Regions from separate parts of the Fructilactobacillus sanfranciscensis genome, predicted to be linked through region 1. Evidence: predicted binding sites of a transcription regulator. Region 1 holds the regulator's gene; each other region holds the start of a gene.
What was found. Region 1 encodes LexA, which represses DNA repair genes until DNA is damaged. Its sites were predicted from a motif close to CNAACANNTGTTNG; they were not measured.

Region 1 (4,201 bases):
TTGTAACTTTGTTTAACCTGTGCAAAATCAGCTAGCATCACTGCATCCAATGAAAAGGAAAAAACTTCAGCATTTTGAATTATTTTAATATCACTACTGTAAAGCTGATCAATTCGTTCACCCTGTTTTAATTCAATTGTTTGATCCATCGTAATTCACCCTTTAATCATTCGTTATAATGCTATAATATCAATTGTACAACTCAAAAAGGAGGATGAGAAGATTGTTTTATTCATTTATCTTTTCAATTGCTAAAGGATTAATTAGAATTGCCAATGGAAAAGTCAACGTAATGAATCAGAATCGTATTCCAAAGGGAAATTATATTCTAGTTGCCCCACATCGGACCTGGTTTGACATGATTTACTTCGCAGAAATTTTACTGCCTAAGCAATTTTATTTCATTGCAAAGAAAGAATTATTTAAAAATCCATTTATGGGATGGTTTCTTACTAAATTAAACGTTGAACCAGTTGATCGTAATAACCCAGGAATTTCGGTAATCAAACGGCCAATCAAAGTTCTTCGTAAAACAGATTTGTCAGTAATGATTTTTCCATCAGGAACGCGACACTCGACAAAACTAAAAGGTGGTGCGGCAATGATTGCTAAAATGTCTGGTGTCCCACTTTTGCCGGTCGTTTATCAAGGACCATTGACTTTAAAAGAATTTTTTTGTCGTAATAAAGCTCATATTAACTTCGGTACCCCAATTTTTGTAGATAAAAATCTTAAATTAGATGATAAAAATCAAGCAATTGTGGAAAAGCAAATGAGTGATGCGTTCAAAAATTTAGATGCTGAAATTAATCCAAATTACGTATATGTTGATGAATCAAAAAAACACCACTAAAAAGTGGTGTTTTTTTATTTTGCATTACGTTTCATAGAATTCATCATTTGGTTCAATTTCTTTTTGGAAGGTTTTTGTCCCATTTGAAGCATCATACCCTTTAATTGTTCTTCATTAATTGGTGGGTTTTCCTTCAAATATTTTTCCATGTACTTACGAGCACCAAAAAAACCAAGTACCAAACCAGCAGCAAGTGCTACTAAAACTAATATGATCCACATCCAAGTTGCCATAATTAACTCTCCTTTATTTAATTATCTCTAAGATTTTTTTTACGTTGAATTTCTTTTACTTCCTCAGGCGTTACTTCTTTTCCATCTTTATCATAAATTTGTGTCATTTCAATTTGACTTTTAAAATTAGATTTAAAGCGCTTGAGGTAATGTTTACGTAACTGATCTCGTTCTTCTTTTTCTTTATCAGTTAAGTCTTGCAATTTTGCCTTATGAGCTAATTCATTAATTCTTGGAATAATTTTTTTAAGTTCCGGATCTTCTGCCATATCTACAACTCCTTATTTTAATTACTTCTATAATAGCATGAAATTTTTAAGAAACAAAGTTTTCAAATACGAACTAGTGTTTGCAAACTGAGTTAAATATGTTAATCTTATCATACTAGCAATAATCATTTTTTCGAGGTGGACCAATGTCAAACAACGCAAATACAAAACAAATGGATATCCTACGTTTCATTTATGATAACGTGCGGGAACACGGTTATCCACCAACGGTTAGAGAAATATGTAAAGAAGTCGGACTTTCTTCAACTTCAACGGTTCATGGACATTTATCAAGGTTAGAAAAAAAGGGGTTTATTAGTAAAGACCCAACTAAACCTAGAGCTTTAGAAGTTACCCCTGCAGGAATCAATTTTTTGGGATTATCCCCTGAAACACGTAATAAAGAAATTCCTTTGTTGGGAGTTGTAGCTGCAGGAGAACCAATTCTCGCAGTTCAAGAAGCAACCGATTACTTTCCAATTCCAGATAGTCTAGCGCAAAATGCAGATTCTCTTTTTATGTTAACTATCAGCGGTACAAGTATGATTAACATTGGAATTTTAGATGGAGATCAAGTAATTGTTCGTCGCCAGCACAATGCTGAAAATGGTGAAATTGTGATTGCAATGAATGATGAAGGAGAAGCTACTTGTAAACGTTTCTTTAAAGAAAGTGATCACTTCAGGCTTCAACCAGAAAATGATACAATGGCTCCAATTATTTTAAAAAGTTGTACAATTTTAGGTAAAGTTGTCGGTTTATATCGTTCTGATATAAACTAAAGCATACGAAACATACACCCTTCAAGAATTTGATAAGGCTATTCCCTATCAAATTGTGATTTAGTGGAGGTGGTTTTTGTTAGTCAGACTGGTCTCGGTGACAATGAATCTAACTGATTAAAAGTTGTTCGTAAGAATGTTGGTAAATCAGAATTACTTGACGATGAGTTTGAATTTGGACCAAAATGTGTAAAAGCAGTTAAATCTGCAAAATAAAAATAAAATGAAAGAGCTCATCTGTATAAGATGAGCTCTTTTTAACATATTATGAATTTTCGTGTGCAATTTTAGCAGATGCCGCCCCTGCAACTGAACCAACAATATCATCAATAAAAGTTGTAACTCGATCAGTTCTTTGATCAAGAATTTTAACAATTCCTTGTTTATTAGTATCTAATCCACAATAATTTGTAATTCCAATGGTTCCATAAATATTAGCAATTCCTAATGCTAAAGTTTCGTCAACACCAAAAACTCCTAAATCATGTTCAACAATGCTTTGAAGTGGCTCATCTAGTTTATGTTCTGATGCTAATCGATCAATTTCTAACCCAACTAACGCATTATTTAAAACTTCTCGTTTGTGTAAAACATCAATCACAATTTTATCAACATATTCCATACTTGGAATCTTTATATACTTCTTTTGTAAGTTATAAACAACCTTTGAAATATCTCTAACAGTTACATCATTATCATTTAAAGACTTAATTACAGCATCATAGGCTTGTGTATCAGGGTATTTGTAATCTCTTCTATCTACCATTGTTATTCTCCTTCTTTTGGCATAATTGTAATATCATATTCATTTGGATAAATATCTTCCGTGATAATCATCGTCATTGCCTCATGTGCTTCTAAATGTTTTTTAACTATTTCTTGAACAAAATCTGCTCCGACAAAGTCATCTTCAAAATCATCATAAGTAGCAAAAAAGTCTATTTCAAGAATTACATCACATTCACTTCCAGATGACTTTAAGTCATTGATTCAAATTAGTCATAGTCTTTAAATAATTTTTCTTTTCCAAGTTAATCTCATCATGAACTTTTGCTAAACGATTTTTCAAATTATTATAATAATTAAATTCTGAAATATTCATTTATTTTCCCTATCCTATCAACATCCCAATTAGCATTAACGTAGTTGCAATTAAATTGTTCAAAAAGTGAAGCCCAATTGAAACTTCAATTTTATCCTGTTTTAAATAAACATACGAAAGAATCATTCCTAAAGACATATAAATCAAGAAACTTATTGGATTGCTGTTATCATGGCAAAGAGAAAATAGAAATCCACTAATAAGCATTGGAATCAATGGCTTAAAATTTGGAAAAAATCCTTTAATTAAATACCCACGAAAAACTAATTCTTCTAATATTGGGGAGAAAAAAGTCATAGTAAAACACATTAAAATTAAAATTACTGGATTAGCATGAAGTATTGCCATGATATTTTTATTATTTTCTGTAGTTTTTTGTGCATAAACTAACTGGTTGAGAAATGATAAAACAATTTCAATAACAAAAAATAATACGTATGCTTTTGCAATTAACAACCAGTCTTTTAAGTTTAAACCATGATTTGTTTGCTTATAAACGCTTTTATAAGCTATCAGTGCACCCCAGATTGCAAATCCAAAAAATACTAAATAAATCACCCCACCAACCACTAACGAAATAATTGAAGGATGATGAATAATTGATAAAATTTGAATCGGTGTTTGCACAAATATAACAACAAAAATTAACCCTAACATTATTAGCGTTCTTTTGAAATATGTCAGGTTGCTAATTCGATTTTTCATCATTTTTCCTTTCTTGCTCTGTTTGTTCCTTTAAATAATCATGATGCCGAATAATAATAGTTACAATTGGAGTAATCACAAGTCTAGCTAAAATTACACATCCAATAAAAAACAACATCAATTTTGCATTTTGTGATGTAGAATGTTCTAAAAAAACATATCCAGACCATAAAACTACTAAAAATAGGAAAAACCAGAATAAATACCAAAATTTTTTCAAAAAAACCACCTACACTTTATTATTACTAGAATACCAT
Region 2 (4,201 bases), 330 kb from region 1:
GTCAAGATTTAAGTGATGATTTGAAGGCTTATATCATTGATTTAGCTAACAAATTAGAAAAATAAAAATCAAATAAAAAAGATACTGCTTAGTCAGTATCTTTTTTTAATCACTTTACTAAATAAAAGTAAGCAAATGTGTTAATATAATTGCAGTAGAGAAAATTTGAGGAGAAAATATTATGAAATTAACAATTGGTGGCGAAGATTTTGGTTCTAAAATGGGTAATGATCAACTTCATTATGACGACTTTTTACCTGACTTCACTTTAACTAACGCAGATGGTCAAACATTGACCACAAAAGACTTAGAAGGCCAATTAACCTTATTAAGTGTGGTTCCTAGTCTTGATACTGACGTTTGTAGTTTAGAAACAGCTCACTTTAATCAAGTTGCGAGTGATTTTAAAGGAATTAAATTTATCACCGTTTCTAATGATCCAGTTGCTAGTCAAAAAAACTGGTGTGCTGCTCATGATGCTGATGGAATGGAAATTTTATCTGATGCTAACGGTTCATTTGGAAAAGCAATGCATCTTTATATTCCAGGCTTTGATCATTTAGCTCGGGTAGTCTATATTGTTGATGCAAGCGGTAAAATTGTCTATGAACAAATGGTTCACGAAGTATCACACGAGCCTAATTATGATTTAGTAATTAAAGAATTAGAAAAATTAACTAATAAATAGGAGTTGATTCAGATGACAAAAAAATATGATGTGATTGTAATCGGAGCTGGGCCTGCGGGTATGACAGCTGCACTTTATGCATCGCGAGCTGAATTATCAGTTTTAATGCTTGATCGTGGTGTTTATGGTGGTCAAATGAACAACACTGCTGAAATCGAAAATTATCCTGGTTTTAAGTCAATTCTTGGTCCTAAACTCTCTGAAGAAATGTATGAGAGTAGTACTCAATTTGGAGTGGAATATGGATACGGGGAAGTTACCGGAATTGAAATCGATGGTGATAAAAGAATTGTAAAAACAGCTGATGATGAGTACGAATCTTCTGCAGTTGTAATTGCTTCTGGTTCTGAGTATCGCAAACTTGGTGCACCTGGCGAAAAAGAATATGGTGGACGTGGAGTTTCTTATTGTGCTGTTTGTGATGGAGCTTTCTTTAAAGGCGATAATGTAATCGTTGTTGGTGGTGGAGATTCTGCCATTCAAGAAGCTACTTATCTAGCAAACATTGCTGCGAAAGTGACAGTGGTTCATCGTCGTGACCAATTGCGAGCTCAACGAATTTTACAAGAACGCGCTTTTGATCGTGATAATATCGATTTCATTTGGAATAGTACAGTTGAAGAAATTCAAGGTGATGATCGTAAAGTAACTAATGTTAAAATTAAAAACAATCAAACTGGTGAAGAAACAGTTGTTCCTGCTGCTGGGGTATTTGTTTACGTAGGAATTTTGCCAATGACAGATGCATTCCGTAACATTGGAATTACTGATGAAGCCGGTTGGATTGATACGAACGAATTAATGGAAACGAAGGTTCCTGGAATCTTTGCTGTTGGTGATGTTCGTAAGAAGCATCTTCGTCAAATTACGACTGCAGTCGGTGATGGTGGAATTGCCGGTCAAGGTGTTTTTGATTACGTTGAAAGTTTAAAATCAAATAAATAATTCAATTTAAGAAGTAGTTATTTAACTACTTCTTTTTGTTTGGCGAAAGTATGTTCGTATGCTAGGATAATACTATTATAGGGAAATATTCCCGCTTACGAATTGAAAAAGAGGTATAAGATGGTTACAAAATCACACAAAAAATTTGATTTAGTATCAAAATATAAACCAACAGGGGACCAACCGTCAGCCATTAAGAAATTGGATCAAGGATTAGCTGCGGGTGATAAAGAACAAACTTTACTAGGAGCAACCGGAACTGGGAAGACTTTTACAATGGCAAATGTCATTAGAGATCAGAATCGTCCTACTTTAGTTTTGGCTCATAATAAAACTCTAGCTGGGCAATTATATACAGAGTTAAAAAAGTTTTTCCCAAATAATGCTGTTGAATATTTTGTTAGTTATTATGATTATTACCAACCCGAAGCATATGTACCTTCAAGTGATACTTACATTGAAAAAGATGCTTCGATTAATGACGAAATTGATCAACTCCGACATGCGGCAACTAGTGCATTGTTATCACGTAATGATGTAATTGTCGTGGCCTCAGTTTCTTCAATTTTTGGATTAGGTAGTCCTAAAGAATACCAGGACCATACAGTTACACTTCACGTTGGAGAAGAAATGGAACGTGATGTTTTATTACGTAAATTAGTTAACATTCAATTCCAACGTAATGATATTGACTTTGATCGTGGTCGTTTTCGTGTGCACGGAGATACTGTCGAAGTCTTTCCGGCATCTGGCACGCAAAATGCTTATCGAATCGAATTCTTTGGAGATGAAATTGATAAGATTACACAGGTTAATACTCTAACTGGTGAAGTACTCGGAAATCCAGAACAAGTTACTTTATTCCCTGCGACTCATTTCTTGACCAATGATGAAGTGATGAACGTGGCTTTACCTGAAATTAAAACCGATATGGAAAAACAAGTGGCTGCCATGGAAAAATCAGGGAAATTGTTGGAAGCACAACGACTCAAACAACGAACGACATATGATATTGAAATGTTGCGTGAGATGGGATATACCACTGGAATTGAAAATTATTCACGCTATATGGATCGTCGTAAACCAGGAGAACCACCTTATACATTGCTTGATTTCTTTCCAAAAGATTTCTTGATGTTTGTCGATGAATCTCACCAGACGCTTCCTCAAGTTCACGGAATGATTAAAGGGGATAAAGCGCGAAAAAAACAATTAATTGATTATGGATTTAGATTACCTAGTTCTTACGATAATCGTCCGTTAGACTTTACTGAATTTGAAAAACATATTCACCAAGTTATTTATATGTCAGCCACACCAGGGACTTACGAGTTAGAAAATAGTAGCCAAGTGGTTGAACAAATAATCCGACCAACCGGATTATTAGATCCCACGGTTGAAGTCCGTCCTACAAAGGATCAAATGGATGATTTAGTTGGAGAAATTAACGAACGAATTAAGAAAAACCAACGGACATTTGTTACGACTTTGACGAAGAAAATGTCGGAAGATTTGACTGATTATTTGAAAGATTTAGGGATTAAAGTTCGTTATCTTCACAGTGACATTAAAACCTTGGAACGGACTCGAATTATTCGAGATCTTCGTTTAGGTAAATTTGATGTGCTTGTTGGAATTAACTTGCTTCGGGAAGGAATTGATGTTCCGGAAGTTTCATTAGTTGCGATTTTAGATGCTGATAAGGAAGGATTTTTACGTAATCCACGTTCACTTATCCAAACGATTGGTCGGGCTGCCCGAAATGAAAACGGACACGTTATCATGTACGCTGATCGAGTAACAGACTCGATGCAAGCTGCCATGGATGAAACAACTCGACGTCGTAAAATTCAAATTGCATATAATAAAGAACATCATATTACGCCCAAAACTATTATCAAACCAATTTCTAAGGCCATTTCGGCTTACAAGCAGGATGAAGATGATAAGTACAATAAGAAAAAACCATTTGCAGAAACTGATTTTGAACAAATGAGTTATAAAGAACAGGAACAAATGATTAAAAACTTAAGTGATGAAATGCGTGAAGCTGCTAAACAATTAGACTTTGAACAAGCTGCATCACTTCGAGACACAATTAAAAAATTAAAAAAAGATATGTGAGGTGAAAAACAAATGGAAAATGACAAAATTAAAATTAGAGGAGCTCGTGAACATAATTTAAAAAATGTTGACGTAGATATTCCGAAAGATAAATTAGTGGTTATGACAGGTTTATCTGGATCTGGTAAAAGTTCATTAGCGTTTGATACACTTTATGCAGAAGGACAGCGTCGTTATGTTGAAAGTCTTTCATCATATGCTCGTCAATTTTTAGGACAAATGAATAAGCCAGATGTTGACTCAATTGTGGGACTTAGTCCGGCAATTTCAATTGATCAAAAAACGACTTCCAAAAATCCACGTTCGACGGTTGGAACAGTAACCGAAATTAATGATTATTTACGATTATTATGGGCACGTGTGGGAACTCCAATTTGTCCCAATGATGGAACGGTGATTGAGAGTCAATCAATTGATCAAATGATTGACCGGATTATGGCATTA
Region 3 (4,201 bases), 630 kb from region 1:
TTATTATGGCTCTTGCCGCAATCTTAGTAACGATTGCCAGTTTAATTTGGTCATATAAAAGTCAAAAAACATGGCGGTCCAAAAGATTTGGCGCACTATCCGTTTTATTAATTTGTTTTGTCACAATCCTCATTATCCTAATTTAATATAAAAAGACCTCGGAAAATTTCCGGGGTCTTTTTAGGCTAAAAATCTAATAATTGCTAAAGATAAAATACCAACTGCCACAATCACTAGTAAATTTTTACTGATAATTGCAGAAATTACAGTCGGTATCGAAGCTAATAAATTTTCAATATTTAAACTAGGTAAATGGCCGAGATGTTGCACAAATAAGCCATTAAACCAAAGAGCAGACATAATTACCACTGGAACAAAACTGAGAAATTCCACAAATGAAATTGGTAACTCGAATTTTTTCAGTAGGATAAATGGAATTACTCTCGTTAGCCAAGTTACGAGCCCACATCCAACAATTACTAGCAAAACAAATTTAAAAGAAAGCATTTTTGATTTTCACTCCTAACCAACATCCAACTAAAGTTACTACCAGTAGTAATAAGCTACTAGGAATAAAAATTAACCCAAGGTAGGTTAATCCAAGTGTTACCAACACCATGATTACTTGTAATTTGAAAGCCATTGTTCTATCTGCCAAAATTTGAAGATAAAGTAAACCAATAAACATCGCAATGAAAGCAAAATCTAGCCCAAATTTATTTGGATTGGGAATTAAACTACCAAGACTTCCACCTATTCCAGAAGCAATTATCCAAGTCAGATAAGCCAATATATTCGCAGTATTCAACCATTCAAAATTAACTATGCGCTTTGTGTAATTTAATTTATTCATTGTTAAAGCAAAAGTTTCATCGGTTAACAATGATCCTAGAATAATATTTCGTTTCATTGATTCTTTCTTTAAATACGGAGCAACCGTCATTCCCATTAATAGCATCCGTGCTGATAATAAGAAAACTGCCACCAAAATTGAAAGAAAAGTGCTCCCACTAACTAACATACTTACAATCACAAATTGTGCTGCACCTGAATAAGTAATCGCAGACATTAAAACAATTATTAATAAATTTAAGCCAGCTGATTTAGCTACAATTCCAAATGCTAGTCCCACACCAATGTATCCTGATAAAGTTGGGATAGTATCTTTAATTCCAGAACGTAATGATAAATTACCGTTCACAAATGTTCACCTCTTTGATAAATCGTTTTATATTTATTCATTATATAATGAACTTGCAATTAATTTCTGCTAAGTTTGATAATTAGACAAATAAGTTATAATTAATTGAAGATCGAATTTATTTTGCTGGAAATTGCGTAAGTAATAGAGTAGAATAAATTATATCGATAAGCGAACAAACGTTCACATTTTAAAAATAGAAAGGTGTTTTTATGGCCTCAAGTTCTAAGAAAAACGCTCAAGATGCTCGTCAAGCTGAGCTTGATAAAGCATTAAAACAAATTAAAAAAGAATTTGGTACCGGAGCTATCATGCGAATGGGTGAAACCCCTGAAAATACTGTTAGTGCAATCTCTACTGGAATTTTATCATTAGATATTGCCCTTGGTGTTGGTGGATTTCCTCGTGGTCGTGTAGTCGAAATTTTCGGTGCTGAATCTTCAGGTAAGACAACCATTGCCTTACAAACTGTTGCAGAAACACAAAAAAATGGTGGTACTGCTGCCTATATTGATGCAGAAAATGCCATGGATCCCGAATATGCTAAGGCATTAGGGGTTGATATTGATAATCTACTTCTTTCACAACCAGGAACTGGTGAAGAAGGCCTTCGAATTGCTGATGCCTTAATTGGTTCAGGTGCAATTGATTTAGTCGTAGTCGATTCTGTTGCTGCTTTAGTTCCTAAAGCAGAAATCGAAGGTGACATTGGTGATTCCCACGTTGGTTTACAAGCCCGTTTGATGTCTCAAGCCCTTCGTAAATTAACTGCCAACATCAACAAAACCAATACCGTTGTAATTTTCATTAATCAACTTCGGGAAAAAGTTGGTGTGATGTTTGGTAATCCTGAAACTACCCCTGGTGGTCGTGCATTGAAATTCTATTCCAGTGTTCGTCTCCGAGTTAGTGGAACCAAACAACAAAAAGACGGTCAAGAAGTGGTTGGGAAAGAAACTAAGATTAAAGTTGCCAAAAACAAGGTTGCTCCTCCATTCAAGACAGTTGATACCTTCATGAGTTTCGGTAAAGGGATTGAACCCGTTGCTGACATGGTGAACTTAGCAGTTGATAAAGATATTATCGACAAATCTGGTTCATGGTACTCATATGGTGAAGAACGTTTAGGACAAGGACTTAACAAAACTGTTGCTAACTTGAACGGAAAGCCTGAATTAGTTGAAGAACTAATCCACAAAGTTCGAGTAGCTTACGGAATTGAAAAAGAAGAACCTGCTAAATCTGAAAAAGCTTCTAAAGACGATAAGACTGATAAAGCAACAAAGGATCCTAAAGTAGAAGATAATTCAACTTTAGATATTTAAATTAAAAACTCTCAAAATAATCGTAATTGATTAGTTTGAGAGTTTTTGTTTGGAGAAATTTATATTTAATTGTTAACTTTCTTCCATTCCGCTTGCCACTCGCTCATCGCAACAAAAATTTTTCGTGTTTTTTGCCCAATTTTCGTTAGATTATATTCGACACTCGGTGGAATTGTGTCATAAACATTTCTGATCACGATTCCATTTTCCTCTAGCATCCGTAACCGACTTGATAACGTTCTCGAACTAATGTTAGGAATAATTTTAAGCAACTTTCCGTAATGATTATTTCCGTTCATAATTTCTCGTAAAATTAACGTCGTCCATTTTTTACCAAATAAATCAAAAACCGGCTCAAGCAAACAACTTTTTTCTGTCATAAAGGACTACCTTTTCAAAATTTAAGCTTCTACTCGAATCTTAGTTACCAAACCTACTAAAGATCCAGTTTGTCTCGCAATGTTTAACATAGTACTTGCGATGTTAGAATATTCTGACCCAGCACTTTGCATAGTTAAAGTTGTCATAGCAGGAACGGAAATTCCAATTCCTAAATTTCCAAGGGCATAAAGAACTGCTAGCAACGCATAGTTTCCAGTAAAAACTGATAAAGCTAAGCCAACGCTAGTTACAGCAGCTAACGATAAGCCAAACAATAATGGTTTTTTAATTCCATACCGATTGGATAAAGAGCCACCTAAAAATAACAATGATGCAAACGACAACATGTAACTATCTAAAATCCATGCACCAGCAGCTGCTGTCAAATGTAAGTCACTTTGAATAGTAGTCACGGCAACGTTAGAAATTGAAACATCTAAAGTTGCCATAATAAATCCCAGTGCTAATGTAAATAAAATCAACCAAGCGTTACTTTTTCTTTCCATTTTTCTTCTCCCACTAAAAAAATTAAAGTTATGTTAAATAAGCTTAAATTTGTCACTTTACTTAAATAAGTAGGGAAAATAATGACATCGGGTTTACTAAAGTAAACTTTTTTATGGTATCAGGGAAAGGCAGCGGTGAAAAATTTGCGACCATGAGTAGTCGAACCTTATCAGCTAGATTGAAAACCTTAGAAAAGAATGGCATCATTACTCGCACGGTTTATCCCGTTATTCCCCCAAGCGTGGAATATCAGCTCACGCCGAAAGGTAAAGATGCTAGAAAGATGTTTACCGCGATGATTGATTGGAAAAATCGGTGGTAATTTCAAGGTCACAAAGTATTTCGAACCTTTCTTTGGTATAATAAAGACACAATTAAATAGCTGGGGTGCTTAACGGCTGAGATTATACCCATTGAACCTGATCTAGGTAATGCTAGCGGAGGTAATCTGACAAACAGTTGTCTAATTTTAATAAAACAAAAGCCGTCTTCTTAATAGAAGATGGCTTTTTCTTTGGAGGAAGCTATGATGAACACCATCGAGGTCCAAAACTTCAATTTTAAGTATCAAAAAAATGAGAAACCAATTTTCGAAAATGTCGATGTTACTTTTCCCGGTGGTGAAATTTCACTTTTAACCGGCCCGTCTGGTTGTGGTAAATCAACATTGATGACGATTATTGCGGGTTTAGATGATGATGTCACGTATGGTGGAGAAATTAAAATTAATGGTACTAACATTAAAAAGATTTCACCACTTGAACGAGCCAAACTAATTAGCATGATG
Region 4 (4,201 bases), 420 kb from region 1:
ACCAGACGTGGACAAAAAAAGCAGTTAACAGAACCTAAAGTAATTGGCTATGATGCTTATGGAAATGTCGTAGAAACGGGTAGCAAAACTAGCTTGTTTAAGCAGGGCGACAAAGTATTTTATGCTGGAGCATATGACAGACCAGGCAGTGACAGTGAATATCAAGCCGTTGATGAGAGAATTGTCGGGCACGCTCCTAAACAACTTTCAATTGCAGAAAGTGCAGCCATGCCACTAACTAGTTTGACCGCTTGGGAATCATTATTTGAACAAATGAACATCAATATTAATGATGTGGACAATAATCGGAAACAATCAATTTTGATTATTAATGGTTCAGGTGGAGTCGGATCGATTGCCACACAATTAGCTCACTTAGCTGGCTTAAAGGTGATTGCAACTGCTGGAAAAGCAGAAGCCAAGGCATGGGAACTCAGCCATTGGGTTGATTACGTAGTTGATTATCATGAAGACTTAGTTAAACAAGTTAATGATTTAGGCTTTAAAAAGGTTAACTATATTTTAGAACCAAGTAACTTGAATTTTTATTGGCCGGTGATTACTAAATTGATTGCACCTTTTGGTAAGATTGTTTCTACGACTGGTTCTGGCAGAAACTTGGATTTCAGTTCCTTAAAATCAAGAATGGTGAGCTTTGGTTGGGAATGGTTGAAAGTAAACACATGCTTGGAAAAGTAGTAGTTAAAAATAATTAAGTCTTAAGCAAACTTTCAGAATCTTCTTCAACTATAATATAGATGAATAAATGTTGATGTTTTGAGAGGGGAAAGCAACATGGCAGAATGTGTATTAGGAGTCGATTTAGGTACGAGTGCCGTTAAGGTTTCGGCAGTTGATCGAGAAGGTAACGTAATTGCACAAGAATCATTTGATTATCCACTTAGCCACCCAAAATCTGGTTATAGTGAACAAAATCCCAATGACTGGGTAATGTCAACGACGGTTGCAATTGTCCGTTTGATTTTAGATGACAAAGTTTCAACTAGTGACATCAAGGGAATTAGTTATTCTGGTCAAATGCACGGATTAGTTTTGTTAGACAAAGAACATGACGTAATTCGTCCGGCCATTTTGTGGAACGATACGCGGACCACTAAGCAACGTCATGAAATTGATGACCAAATGGGCGATGATTTCGTTAAAATTACTGGTAATCGTCCTTTGGAAGGCTTTACTTTGCCTAAAATTTTGTGGGTTAAAGAAAATGAACCAGAAAACTGGAAGAAAACAGCTGTAATTTTGACGCCGAAAGACTATGTCCGTTATCGGATGACTGGTAAATTAGGCATTGATTACTCAGACGCTACTGGTACCACGTTACTAGATATTCACACTAACGAGTGGAGTAAACAAATTTGCGAAAAATTTGGAATTTCGATGAGTGTTTTGCCACCATTGATTAAGTCAACAACTGATGTTGGGACAATTACTAAGGAATATGCTGAATTTTCTGGTTTAAAAACCACTACTCAAGTCTTTGGTGGTGGAGCTGATAACGCCTGTGGTGCCTTAGGAGCTGGAATCTTATCGCCTAAAGTAGTGCTTTCAAGTATCGGAACTTCTGGAGTAATTTTAAAATACGAAGATCGACCCGTTGATGCTTATCATGGTCGCGTACAAATGGAAGACCATGTCGTTCCTGGCGCTTATTATTCAATGGGAGTAACTTTAGCAGCCGGTTATTCACTTAGTTGGTTCAAAGACACATTCTGTCAGGACATTCCCTTTACAAAAGTGATTAGTGGAGCCGCTAGTTCTACAGTTGGTGCAAATGGATTGCTATTTTCACCTTACATTGTTGGGGAACGAGCTCCGTATGCGGATGCTGATATTCGTGGAAGTTTCTTAGGAATTGATGCTACGCAAGACCGCAATGATTTTGCTCGAGCTGTCATTGAAGGAGTGACCTTCAGTTTTCGCGACATTTTAAACATTTATCGGGAACAAAATGCTGATATTGATGAAATTGTTTCGATTGGCGGAGGTTCGAAGAGTGATTTGTGGCTTCAAATTCAAGCCGATATTTTCAACACACCCGTTAAAAAATTGGCTAATGAACAAGGTCCAGGCATGGGAGCTGCCATGATTGCAGCCGTTGGTTTAGGTTGGTATCCAGACTTTAAGGCCTGTGCAGAAAAATTCGTGCACATCGCTGAAGTGCATAATCCAATTTCAGCAAACGTGGCAAAATACGATCAACTATATGAGATTTATCAACAAGTTTATCTTCAAACTGCTGAAATTAGTCATGAATTACAAAAATTTAAAAAATAAAAATTATTAATAAATCAAAAGAGCACTCAGGGGGTTAATCTGAGTGCTCTTTTTATATGAGTAGTAATATGTCTTCTTTTGATTACTGAAATTATATCACACAATTATAATCCTAAAATTAGTTAATCGTCATTCTTTATGTATTTTAATCTTTTAAATAAACTAGAACATATGTTCGTATCTATGATATAATTACTTTGTAATTAAAGGAGATGCGATGATGTTTTTTGATAAAGAGCCCAAAGGAGTATATTTCTTAATCGATAACAAGTCTTTCTATGCCAGCTGTGAAGCAATTCAGCGAGGATTCAATCCTTTAAAAGTTCCATTAGTAGTGATGAGCGAAGCAGAAAATACTAATGGGGGACTGATTTTAGCAACATTACCTGAAGCCAAAAAGTTATATAATTTAAAGGCCAATGTTTCGCGGCAAAGAGATTTACCCACTGATCCTAGATTACTAGTGGTACCTCCACGGATGAATTTATACATAAAAAAGAACCTTGAAATTAACCAATTATTTAGTAAATTCACTCCAGAAGAAATGATTTGGCCTTATTCAATTGATGAAAGTATCCTTGATATGACGAAATCTTGGCATTTGTTTGGTAACTCGGTTAGATCTGTGGCGAGATTAATCCAAAAGACAGTTAGACAAGAATTGGGACTATATACGACGGTTGGAATTGGCGATAACCCAGTACAAGCGAAGCTAGCTCTGGATATTTATGTCAAACATAATCATGATTTAATTGGTGAAATTCATTACCAAAATGTTCCGACTAAAATTTGGTCAATTCAAGATTTAACTCAAGTTTGGGGAATTGGGAAACGAACCGCTAAACATTTAAATCGTCTAGAAATTTATACTATGAATGATTTAGCACATGCGAATCCTTACCTTTTGAAACAAGAAATGGGTATTATTGTAACGCAAATCTTTGCTACCGCTCGGGGCGTTGATCGTTCGAAACTTACCGAAAAACCAGTGGTTAAATCTAAAAGTTTAGGTAATTTCCAGGCTTTACCGCGTGATTATCAAAGCCAAGCTGAGATTGAAAATGTGATTAAAGAAATTGGTGAGCAAGTCGCATCTCGAGTACGAAGTCATCATAAATTAACTAGTCGGATCTCCTTAGGAATTGGCTTTTCCTTTCATGATAGTGAGATCTATGGAAAATCGGGATTTCATCAAATGCTTTCGATCGATGAAACTGATGATAATCAAGCAATTGTTATACAACTCTTATACTTATTTAGAAATAATTGGGAAGGTCAATCAATTAGAAACGTAGCAGTTTACTGTAGTAAGTTAACCAATAACACTGGTAGGTCGTTAGATTTATTTGCGAAAGTTGATACCCAAATTAAGACGTCTAAGCTAAATCAAATTATTGATGAAATTCATCATAAATATGGTTTTTCTAAATTAGTTTTTGCCAATAGCCTAGATAAAGGCGGAACAGCACTTGAAAGAGCTAAATTAGTGGGTGGACATAACGGAGGAAAAAGTTATGAATAGCAATCTAAAAATTATTCTGGAACGAATTGATGGTTTGTTTAAAAGGATTTCTCGAACTCACTATTGGATTGAGATTGCTAATGATCCTTATGATAAAACTTACAACTTTTTCTTTAATAGCCAACGGCGCGGCCAGCGGTTAAAATTAATACCTTTACACTCAGTTAATACCTACCATTTAGAATACTTGGAAGCATTAATTGCTGATTTTAAATTAGAGCACTAACTAACCATTAAATTTGTCGGATTTTGTGGACTTAAATGGCCAAGCTCACAAAGATTAATTCAAAGAAAGCGTGATGTACTTGAATAAATATCATTTTAGCCAAAAAGTAGTTGATCAGTTTTTTGAACATGATTACCAAGACCGTGGTATGACCAAGT

Region 2: uvrB (excinuclease ABC subunit UvrB) is a predicted target of LexA. The motif match lies at 1,677-1,690, and genes of this name have one in related genera.
Region 3: recA (recombinase RecA) is a predicted target of LexA. The motif match lies at 1,374-1,387, and genes of this name have one in related genera.
Region 4: PY770_RS06695 (Y-family DNA polymerase) is a predicted target of LexA. The motif match lies at 2,460-2,473, and genes of this name have one in related genera.

What each region holds. Positions count from the first base shown of each region.
Region 1 covers NZ_CP118925.1:852,280-856,480, forward strand. The annotation lists gene PY770_RS04295 (tRNA1(Val) (adenine(37)-N6)-methyltransferase) at 1-149, opposite strand, end outside; gene PY770_RS04300 (lysophospholipid acyltransferase family protein) at 224-853, shown strand; gene PY770_RS04305 (YneF family protein) at 868-1,086, opposite strand; gene PY770_RS04310 (DUF896 domain-containing protein) at 1,104-1,355, opposite strand; gene lexA (transcriptional repressor LexA) at 1,502-2,137, shown strand; gene PY770_RS04320 (phosphatidylglycerophosphatase A family protein) at 2,403-2,903, opposite strand; gene PY770_RS04325 (CPBP family intramembrane glutamic endopeptidase) at 3,249-3,896, opposite strand; gene PY770_RS04330 (hypothetical protein) at 3,928-4,164, opposite strand.
Region 2 covers NZ_CP118925.1:523,069-527,269, forward strand. The annotation lists gene galU (UTP--glucose-1-phosphate uridylyltransferase GalU) at 1-65, shown strand, start outside; gene PY770_RS02660 (thiol peroxidase) at 182-688, shown strand; gene trxB (thioredoxin-disulfide reductase) at 701-1,633, shown strand; gene uvrB (excinuclease ABC subunit UvrB) at 1,754-3,757, shown strand; gene uvrA (excinuclease ABC subunit UvrA) at 3,770-4,201, shown strand, end outside.
Region 3 covers NZ_CP118925.1:118,539-122,739, reverse strand. The annotation lists gene PY770_RS00600 (hypothetical protein) at 1-146, shown strand, start outside; gene PY770_RS00595 (AzlD domain-containing protein) at 181-507, opposite strand; gene PY770_RS00590 (AzlC family ABC transporter permease) at 494-1,201, opposite strand; gene recA (recombinase RecA) at 1,414-2,526, shown strand; gene PY770_RS00580 (winged helix-turn-helix transcriptional regulator) at 2,592-2,906, opposite strand; gene PY770_RS00575 (MFS transporter) at 2,928-3,413, opposite strand; gene PY770_RS00570 (winged helix-turn-helix transcriptional regulator) at 3,527-3,736, shown strand; TPP riboswitch at 3,788-3,878, shown strand; gene PY770_RS00565 (ABC transporter ATP-binding protein) at 3,941-4,201, shown strand, end outside.
Region 4 covers NZ_CP118925.1:1,276,150-1,280,350, reverse strand. The annotation lists gene PY770_RS06705 (zinc-binding dehydrogenase) at 1-699, shown strand, start outside; gene xylB (xylulokinase) at 796-2,295, shown strand; gene PY770_RS06695 (Y-family DNA polymerase) at 2,516-3,817, shown strand; partial or broken gene PY770_RS06690 (acetyl-CoA carboxylase) at 3,810-4,130, shown strand; gene PY770_RS06685 (hypothetical protein) at 4,123-4,201, shown strand, end outside.